DNA from 3 places in the Cupriavidus sp. WKF15 genome. Region 1 is predicted to be linked to each of the others. Evidence: predicted binding sites of a transcription regulator. Region 1 holds the regulator's gene; each other region holds the start of a gene.
What was found. Region 1 encodes FNR, which switches genes on or off when oxygen is low (the NO sensors DNR and NnrR bind a similar motif). Its sites were predicted from a motif close to TTGATNNNNATCAA; they were not measured.
Positions count from the first base shown of each region.

Region 2: CupriaWKF_RS32840 (universal stress protein) is a predicted target of FNR. The motif match lies at 1,722-1,735, and genes of this name have one in related genera.
Region 3: CupriaWKF_RS29725 (universal stress protein) is a predicted target of FNR. The motif match lies at 1,443-1,456, and genes of this name have one in related genera.

Region 1 is NZ_CP119572.1:1,344,135-1,347,387, forward strand. It holds gene ccoG (cytochrome c oxidase accessory protein CcoG) at 1-373, shown strand, start outside; gene CupriaWKF_RS06390 (FixH family protein) at 458-673, shown strand; gene CupriaWKF_RS06395 (hypothetical protein) at 670-915, shown strand; gene fnr (fumarate/nitrate reduction transcriptional regulator Fnr) at 964-1,689, opposite strand; gene CupriaWKF_RS06405 (sulfite exporter TauE/SafE family protein) at 1,769-2,524, shown strand; gene scpB (SMC-Scp complex subunit ScpB) at 3,073-3,253, shown strand, end outside.
Region 2 is NZ_CP119574.1:622,398-625,650, reverse strand. It holds gene CupriaWKF_RS32845 (BON domain-containing protein) at 1-439, opposite strand, end outside; gene CupriaWKF_RS32840 (universal stress protein) at 757-1,596, opposite strand; gene CupriaWKF_RS32835 (universal stress protein) at 2,444-3,253, opposite strand, start outside.
Region 3 is NZ_CP119573.1:2,692,502-2,695,754, reverse strand. It holds gene CupriaWKF_RS29735 (MarR family transcriptional regulator) at 1-98, opposite strand, end outside; gene CupriaWKF_RS29730 (DoxX family protein) at 324-749, opposite strand; gene CupriaWKF_RS29725 (universal stress protein) at 810-1,253, opposite strand; gene CupriaWKF_RS29720 (universal stress protein) at 1,721-2,557, shown strand; gene CupriaWKF_RS29715 (CBS domain-containing protein) at 2,568-3,038, opposite strand; gene CupriaWKF_RS29710 (DUF1488 domain-containing protein) at 3,093-3,253, opposite strand, start outside.

The DNA.
Region 1 (3,253 bases):
TTCGCTTGCGCTGCGCACGCCATTGAAAGTGGACATCATCCGTGACCGCGGGGCGCTTGGGCGTGAGGTGGACGGGCGCTGGATCGAAAACGTCTATCGACTGCAACTCATCAATACCACCGAGGCGCCCATGCGCATCAGCGTGAAGGCCGAGAGCGACGAACTGAAGAACATGACCGTCGAGTACGATCCGGACGCGCAGGCTCTGGCGCCGACATCGAACAGGCTGGTGCCGATCCGGATTCGCGTGCCGATCGACGATGCCGCGCAAGGTACGCACAAGATCAGCGTGACAGTGACCAGCGAAGGTGCGGGGCAAGGTAGTGCGCAAATCAGGCAATCTACCAGTTTCATCGTGCCACGCAATTTGTGATGCTAAGGGCGGCACGGCGCGTCGGCGCTGTGCCGTACCAAACCGCGAGCGCCTCGATGAGGCGTTGACGAAGGGGGCAAGGCGATGCAAGAAAGCAATCCGTGGTGGAAAGAGCCGTGGCCGTGGCTGCTGATGAGTGGTCCGTTGCTGGCCATGGTGGCTTGCGGCGTGACTATCTGGCTGGCTTCCACTCATCCTGACCGGCCAGTGGTCGATGGTGTGGCCCGGCATGGCCTGGTTGTCGAGAAGGTGGCAGGTGCCTCGGGCAGTGCCAAGGCACCGCAAGCGAGGCAGCCATGAGGCTGCGCTGGCTGATGTGGGTACTGTGGCCGGCGTTCCTGATGGCCGGGGTTGCCACGGCAACTGTGTTTTCCGTGGTGGACCCTGGCGACCTGAATTTCTTCGGTCAGCCGATCGAGGCCTCGCGCGAGGCGGTCTATACGATCGGTTTCCTGCTGGCCTGGATATTCTGCGCATTGTCCAGCGGACTGACGCTGTACACCATGCCGACAAAGCTCAGCGAAACGGACGAGCTGGAGTAAGAAGCGGCAGGAATTGACCGCCTTGCCACGCGAGGCGGTCAGATGGCCTCAGCAGGAGCGGCTGTAGACTTGCTTGATGCCCGCCATGTCGACTAGCTTGACGTGACGTTGACGGATCTGGATCAAGCCGGCCTCGGCAAATCGTGAGAACAGACGGCTGACCGTTTCGAGCTTCAGACCCAGGTAGCTGCCGATTTCTTCCCGGCTCATGCGCATGACGAACTCGGTCGACGAATACCCGCGGGCGGACAAGCGCTCGGACAGGTTGATGAGGAACGCGGCAAGCCGCTCCTCGGCGCGCATGGAGCCAAGCGTGACGAGCATGAGCTGGTCATGCGAGATTTCCTTGCCCATCAGGCGCAGGAACTGCTGCTGCAACGATGGCAGGTCGATGGACAGCGACTGGAGATCGGCCAGGCGAACGACGCATACCTCCGTGTCTTCGAGGGCGGTGGCATCCGAGGCGTGCTGCATCTCTCCCAGGCCGTCGAGGCCAACCACTTCGCCTGGCAAGTGGAAACCGGTGATTTGCGAGCGGCCGTCTTCCGTGGTGACATGCGTCTTCAGGGTGCCGAAGCGAATGGCATAGACCGCAGTCAGCGGATCGCCCATGCGGTAAAGAGTTTCGCCCTTGTGGACACGGACACGTTCCTGCACCAGGGTGTCCATCTTCTGCAGGTCCTGCTGGCTCATGCCCACCGGCAGGCACAATTGCCCCATGCCGCAAGTGGAGCAACGGGGCGACATCTCGGTGACGGGGATGGATGTTAGCAATTGGAACCTGCAGTATTGGAGCGGCGAGGGCGCAATACGTGCATTTTAACGCGCGATGTGATGCGGTAGGGAGTTGCAGTTGACTTTTGGTGTGCTACTCAGTGTTTTCATGCTCGCCTTGCTAGGGGGCTTCCACTGCGCTGCCATGTGTGGTGGCGTAGCGCTGGCTGTCGAGCAACGCGCCGCCGGCGTACCCGTTGCCGTTGTGCGGCGCCCACAGGACTGGCTCGTGGAGCTCCTTGTCATGCATGTCGGGCGTATTTCCACTTACATGCTGCTTGGTGCGCTGCTGGGCGCCTTGGGGGCGACGGCCTGGCGTCAGGACTATCTGCCCGTCCAGCGCTGGCTGTTCGGAGTCGGCAGCGCCTTGCTGCTACTGTCTGGCTGGCGCTTGATACGCGGCGAGGCCTTTACCATCGTGTGGCTGGAGCGCCTCGCGGCGCGTGCGGTTAGCGCCAGTGCCGCCGGCATGGCTCGATTGGGCAGAAAGACGACGGAAGCCAAGGCTCGGCGGGGCGGCCTGGCACGCCGCTATGGGATGGGACTGGCTTGGGGTTTGGTGCCCTGCGGCATGGTTTATGGGGCCCTGGCCCTTGCTTTGCTGGCCGGAAATGCGCCCTCGGGGGCGCTGGTGATGGGCGCCTTTGGCCTCGGTACGTTGCCTAATCTGCTGGCGCTGTCGAGCTTTTCGGGGCTTTTGCGCGCCTGGTCGCGACGGAGCTGGGTAAGGGTCGGGGCCGGCTTGGCCGTCATGGCATTCGGTGCATTGGGAATCGGCCGAGCGGTGTTGTTGCCACATTCCCTGGCAGAGCATGGGTTCTGCCTGGTGTTCTGAAACCACTCCATACGCTCTGGCGCCGCGCGGTGGTTGCAGGTGTGGGCTGGAATGCCATACAATCATCTCCATTGCGGTATCGCGCGGCGTGGTTCCGAGCGGCGCCCGGCAGCCCTTCCAAAAAGGGGGCGCGCCCAGGGTTTCGGGCAAAGCGCCGACAATTCGGCACCGAACCTTTCCGCAGTCCATCCGGTTCACAATATCTGTTCAAAAGTCCGGCTGGCTTTGCGGCCGTGGTGCAGTCATTGCTGGCCCTGCTTCCGATATCCGTTTTTCTTGCGGCCGAGGCGGACTTTAGCCGGAGGCCATGTCTGCCCATATGGGCGCGTGCAAGAGGTTCGTGCACTGGTACTTGCCGGTGACCGGGCAATCTCCTGCCGGAACACACCCGGCAAATCGATGCAACAGAAGATGCACGGCCTCGAGGCGAAGAGCTTTCGGGTTTGCTGCGCGACGAGATGGCGGTGGCAATCGCACCGCTGAATCCACAATGTCCAGGGCTCCGGGTTCGTCCGGGAGCAGGTGCAAAGACAGGCTGCACACCCAACATGAATACCCAAGAGGCGAAAATCGTCCTCGAGACTGCGCTGATCTGTGCGCAGGAGCCCCTGCGCGTGAGCGACCTGCGTCGGCTGTTTGCCGATGATGTCGGCGCTGACACGATTCGGGCCCTGCTTGATGAATTGCGCCAGGACTGGCGCCAGCGTGGGGTCGAGTTGGTGGCGTTGG
Region 2 (3,253 bases), on a different replicon from region 1:
CCACCACGGCGCCCACGCCGGGCGCCGACCATGCAGCGCCGATAGCCGCCAGTCGCTCGGCGCGCGTGCCCACATGGCCGCTGAGCGTCACCGTGCCGTCCCGCATCGATACATTAGTACGCTTCGCCTCACGCTCGGCATGCCGACGCGACGCGGCTTCGATCCGCTCCCACTGCAGAGCATCGCGTGCAGCAGTAGCAATCGCTTCGTCGCTAACGACGCTTGCAGGCCTCACATCCGGATTCACGACCACCGCGCGCAGGCCCGACACCTTCTCGGCGGCTCGCTCCGCAGCGAGCTTCTCTGCGTAGCTGAGGAGATGCCCGCTGAGCGTTACAACGCCTTCATGGATATCGACACCGACAGCCGCCGCATTGATGGCCGGATCCAAGTTCAGCTCTTCATCGACTCCATTCTTGAGTTGAAGATCAGCTTTCATGGATAAGATCTCATGGCAAGCGCGTAGCGGAACGAGACGCGCTACGCCTGCGCAGTATCGGCTCTGGCCAATGCTGCGCCCGGACTACTCAGACATGAAGCGTTGACCGGGGCGTGGCCGGAGCGCTCGCGCTCCCGTTCGTTGCGCCGTGCCCTGTTTCAAGGGAAGCCCGCGGCGTGGGCGGACGCGGGAAATTCGGCATCGACGTGCAGGCTTCGCACAAGAACTGCGTCGTTGACACCAGGCAAGACCACGCCACTGCCCGCGCCCGTATTGCTGAACACCTGTTCATGGCTATCTCCTGCGCGCCGGAAGTGTCAGTGCGACAGCAGGACAGGCACGGTCATCGATTGCAGCATGGTGCGCGTTACGCCGCCGAGCACAAGCTCTCGCATCCGGCCATGACCATAGGCACCCATCACGATCAGGTCGGCCCCACAGTCGGCCGCCAGCGACAGCAGCATCTGTCCGGTGTCGTCGCCGCTGACGGCCGTGAAATCGTGAAGCCCTGCCTGCACGCCGTGTCGCGCCAGCCATTCGATGGCGAATCGCGGCGGCGAAAGCCACAGGTCCGCCGACAGGTTCGGTGCGTTCCAGGCAACCACCTCGACAGTCTCGGCGCGCCGGAGGAACGGAAGAGCGTCTTGGATGGCTCGCGCCGCTTCACGGCTGCCATTCCACGCCACGAGGATCCTCTTGCCGATCTCCGGAAAGACTCCGGCATAGGGAATGACCAGCACGGGCCGGCCGCATTGCAGTACGACGGACTCGACGAAGTGATGCTGGACATAGGCATCCTTGTCTGCAGGGTCATGCTGCCCCAGTACCAGCAGGTCCGCGGTATGCGCTTGCGCCACGACGTTGTCGGCCGTGGCCCACTCGGGCGCGTACCACTCGGTCGGCGTCAGCAGTTCGTCCGTGCCCCCCTGGAATGCATGGCGGGCGACTTCGGCGACCTGTCGATGCCATTCGCCGTATGACGCCAGGTACCGATCGCCATCCACCAGATAGCGGACGGAGCGGGGATCCGGTTGCCCGATCGCAAGCATACCGACCAGCGTCGCCTGGAACTTCTTCGCAAGCTGAATGGCGATGTTCAGGCGCTGGTGCATGCGTCTGCTGGCATCCAGGTGAACCAGGATGGTGGCAAAGTCCATGGAGATTCTCCGCTTATCCGATGTGGTGTTCAGCGATTCAATGTAGATCCTCGTCCATGCGTGGGCTTGTCATATGTCAAGCTTCCTGCCGGCGACCCGCAGCCGCCGCAACGCCCTCGTCCCGCTTGATGCACGTCAAGTCCCACTGCGTCGTGGCATATAGCCTTGACGGCGTCGCAGGAATTCTGTGCGTCACCCGATTGCTGGAGCGCGCTAACTCCCCCGATCTGGTTGCCGACACCATCGTTTCGGAAGCCGGAAAGTGAAGGCCGACCTGATCGTCATGGGAACGCACGGGCGGCGTGGCTTCCGACGCCTCGTGATGGGAAGCGTGTCGCAAGGCGTGATTGGCAGGACCAGGCTTCCTGTTCTGCTCGCGCGCAGCGACGCAGAGTGATAACGGTCAACCGCTTGCACGCGGGTTTGCTGCCATGAGCCAGATTCTCTTTCCCGAATCCGTCCTGACCTTAAGGTGACCGCAGACGCGCTGGAAGACCATTTCGGCTCACAGTCAAGATCTAGCGTCCGCCTTTGCGACCTATCGCAACACGACTGCGCGCACTCCGAGTCGTTTGCGTCCTCGCTGAAAGCCAGAAGAGGCTGTAGCGATCACAATGGCCTGATCCGGTTCAACGTCACTCGCCGCGCCACCACAAGAAGTAACCGACTCGAGGTACCTTGTTATTGTGTTGCACGGAAGACAAGGGAGCCGGCGTGCGGCGAACGTGACGGACAACCTGGCTCAGCGATCACTGGGCTTTCCCTTCCGGCTTCTTCGCGCCATCGGTATTGGGGGCGAACTTGCCGGATAGGCCAGGGATCCGGCATCGGCACGGCGATCCGTGGCTCAATGCGAAAAGAGCACCGGTACGGTCATCAACGACAACAAGGTTCGGGTAACGCCGCCCAAGACAAGCTCGCGCATCCGCCCGTGGCCGTATGCGCCCATGACGATCAGGTCGGCATCGAAGTCGGCGGCTCGCGACAGCAGCAGTTCACCGATGGTCAGGTCGGAACCGCTGGAGCCGTGTTCGACCTCCACCGTCACTCCGTGACGTTCGAGGACACGCACCGCGTGGGCCACCGGCGTCGCGTCCGGCCTTGCCTCCTGGGCCGCAGTCTGGGCGCATAGCACGCGTGCCGTCGCTCCGCCGATCATCGGCAACGCGTCGTGCAATGCCCGCGTCGCTTCCCGGCTTCCATTCCAGGCGACCATCACACGCGAACCTGTTGCAGGGAATCCCCCGTCACACGGGACCACAAGAACCGGCCGGCCGCTTTCCAACAGCAAGACCTCGAGGATCTGTCCCGCGACCGGGCCTTCCTCGCCGTTTGCATCGTACTGACCGGCAACAACCAGCCCTGCCTCGCGCGATTCCCGGAGCACCGTCGACAACACATCATGCTCGGCCGACCGCCATTCCACGCCGGCGGATAGGTGTTTCGTCGCCTCGTGGAACTGGTCACGAATGCTTTCCTTTGCCAACTGGCGGCGCTGCCGGTCTGCTTCGATGTAAAGAGCGGCGTTGTCCATCAGATAGAACCATGCCGGATCGGGAATGAAGCCTCCAATTAGGCCGATCAGCGGACAGCCATGTGAGCTCGCCAGTTGCGACGCGAGCGCAAGACGGCTAGCTGTGTGCCTGTTGCGGTCCAG
Region 3 (3,253 bases), on a different replicon from region 1:
CTGGGCAGCGCCGCAGGTGCCTGCGCCGGCGACGGCGCCCCCTCCCTCGTCTTCTCGGGCGTCTGCGCCCGGGATGCCTTCATGGTCTGGCGTCTCATTCTTGTAATCTGTCCTGCCTCGGTGCCGCCCTTCCTCAAGGGGGCCAGTCAAGGCAATCGCGTAGGCGTTTCCAAGCTGTCAATGATATGCGATTTGCAGGTAGGCTGATATCAAATTGACTCAATGGATGAACCATCGGTCATTGAGATAGGAAAAATCACAAGAATTGGCCGCGCACGGGCATCTGGCGCCCGCAGCACGCCCAGCTGCTCCTGAGCCATCGGTCAGGCCGCGGGTCCGTTCCGGTTCCGCGTTGACTCAACCGTGAATACAACCAGCATACCGCCCAGGATCGAGACGTTTTTCAGAATGTGGTTGATCTGGTTGATCACGTCTGCGGAATCGGCGCGCCAGAAGCCATGGAAGATCACCGTCGTGGGCACCAGGAACAGTGCAAGGAGCAGCGCGCCCCACCGCGCATTCCAACCCGAAATGAGGGCGAAGCCGCCACCAATCTCGATCAGGATGGTCAGCACTAACAGCAGATTCGGTAACGGCAGTTCAGCGCTGGCAATCCAGGCGGAGTAGCCCGCAAAGCTGCCCATTTTCAGGAAACCGGAGATCAGGAAGAGCGAGCCAAGAAGGGCCCGGCCGACCGAGTAGAGCCGCGAAGCGGTTGTCGGCGTGATGGAAATGGTGGTCGTGGACATGACCGTACTCCGAAATCGAATGAGCGTCAGCGAAGCCGTCGCCGGGACCGACACAGCCGGCTAGGACGCAGCCTCGGTGTCCTTATGAGCCCTGACAAGCAGGACCGGTACGCTGCAATGGCGTACGAGGCTTTCAGCCACGCTGCCCATCAGCATGCGACGGATCCCGCTGCGGCCGTGTGTTCCGATCACGACGAGCTGGGCGTGGCTGTCTTCCACGATCTTCCGGATCTGGTTGCCGACGTCACCCATCGCCAGGATCTCGTCGATCAGGATCGCGTGGCTGCGCACCTGGCTTGATTCGGCTCTTGCCTGTGCCTGCGCGAGAAGCTTGTGTCCTTCCCTGACCAGCCCGGCCCGCACTTCCGCCAACTCATAGCCGCCGTCAATGACGTGGACAATTTCCAGTTCCGCGTCACAGGCGCGTGCCACGCCGATCGCCTCTTCCAGGCCCCGCTCGCCACACTCACTGCCGTCAATGGCAACCAGAATCTTTGAGTACATGCTCAGTCTCCTACAAGTGGGAAGCCCTGCCTGCTCACGAGCCGCCGTGGTGACGATAGGGTACGGACGCGACACCCGTCCATGAGGCGATCTTGCCGCTTTCGCCCGCCCGCGCAGGGTCAACACCGTCTGCCGGGAATCGCTCTCCCTGACCATGACTGGATCGTAGGAAGCCAAACCGCCCCGGCATTGATGCATGTCAATCCGCGTGCTCAGTCGATGCGGCCTTGCAGGACGATCGTGGCTGGGCGCCCTCTTCGCGTACCCGACTCTGGCTGGTCAGTGCAGTCGTCAGTGAATAACTTGATCCAGCCCAACTCCTGGCGGCGCGTGCGACCTAGTGTAGTTGTGAGGTGCTGCGCGTTAGCCAGCGGGGTCAGAGCGAAAACCAGCCTGCCAGTTCTCCTGGCCAGGCAGCAGTCGGAGCCAGGTCATGGTCAGGCCCGCTCTGGCGTGAAGGAGTGAACATGGGCTACAGCAGCATTCTGGTTCAATTGGACGGCAGCAAGGCTTCCGACCAGCGTCTGGCGCTGGCTTCGCAGTTGGCGCAATCCAATATGTGTCCCCTGATAGGGCTGTTTGCGGGTTTCATCCCCGACCCCGCCTGGTTTTACCTGATGGAGAATGCCAGGCAGTTTGTCGAAGACGACATGCAGCGGCGCCGGCTGGTCAGGGAGCGCGTGCGTCAGGCATTCTGTGAGTCGACACAGCAATTGTCCGCCGGCGCCGAGTGGCGCGCTGCGGAGCACGATACGCTGTCGACAGTGCTGCGTGAATCGCGCGAGGCCGGCCTGATCGTGGCTGGCCAGTACGATGAGAACGGCACCGAGGGGCCCGTCGCGCGACAGATTCTCGAAGCCTTGCTGCTGGAGAGCGGCCGGCCTGTCCTGGTAGTTCCCTGCGCCGGAAGTTTCTCCGCGACAGGCGCCCGCGTGATGATCGCCTGGAACGGCAGCCGCGAAGCCGCGCGAGCCCTGCATGACGCCTTGCCACTTATCGCGGGGGCACAGGCGCGCATTCTGAGCGCGCCGACTGCGGCCAAGGAAATGCGTCCCGATGCCACACCGGTGGGACACGCGGCACGTGTTCTCGAGCAACAAGGCGTGACCGTGGGAGTCGAGCATGGCCCGGGCGGATCCGACCTGACAATCGGTGAACTTCTGCTGTCCAGGGCAGCGGATTTCGATGCGGACCTGATCGTAATGGGGGCGTACGGGCACGGACGCATGCGGGAACTGGTGCTGGGCGGGGTGACGCGGACCTTGCTGGCATCGATGACGGTCCCGGTGCTGTTCTCGCACTGAAAACAGCATCCTAGAAAAGGTAGAGGCGCGGCTGCTCGGTATGGCGCGCGTCGCCAGTCCGCGCGCGCTGGAAGATGCCTGCCACCAGGGCCATATCCGAAACCAGCGCGCAGATGACTTCATCGATGGACAGTACCCCCAATAGCGCGCGGTCTTCGCCTACCACCGCGAGATTCCGGACGCCGTGGGCGAGCATGGTGCGCAGCGCTTCGCCTACATGGGCGTCCCGTTCGATCGAAAGAACACCTTGCGTCATGACCGAGGCCACGGTCTTGTCGCTGAAGCCGTCAGCGTCGGCGAGGCCATGGACAACGATGTCCCGATCCGTCACCAGTCCCCTGACGTACAGCCGGCCCGGCATGCCATCCGTGACGAGCAGTGCGCTGGCACAGTGGTCGCGCATGAGCCTTGCAGCCTCATGAAGGCCGCCGGTCATGGCAATGTGAGTCACGCCGCGTGAACAGATCTCGTCGACTTTCATCTTTCGTTCCCTCCCACGCGCTTCGCCCCTTGTGCGCCTGCGGCATGACGTCGTCTACGCGGCAAACCGGAAGTGCCCGCTATGCAGGACGATGTGACAGGCGCCGGTCATCTCGAACACGCCGCGAGCAACTCCCTCGATCGTCTTGCGATGGTTCAGGAAGGCGGGGATGAGGTCTTCACGGAGATAGGAGCGGGCGCCGAAGTGGTCTTCCA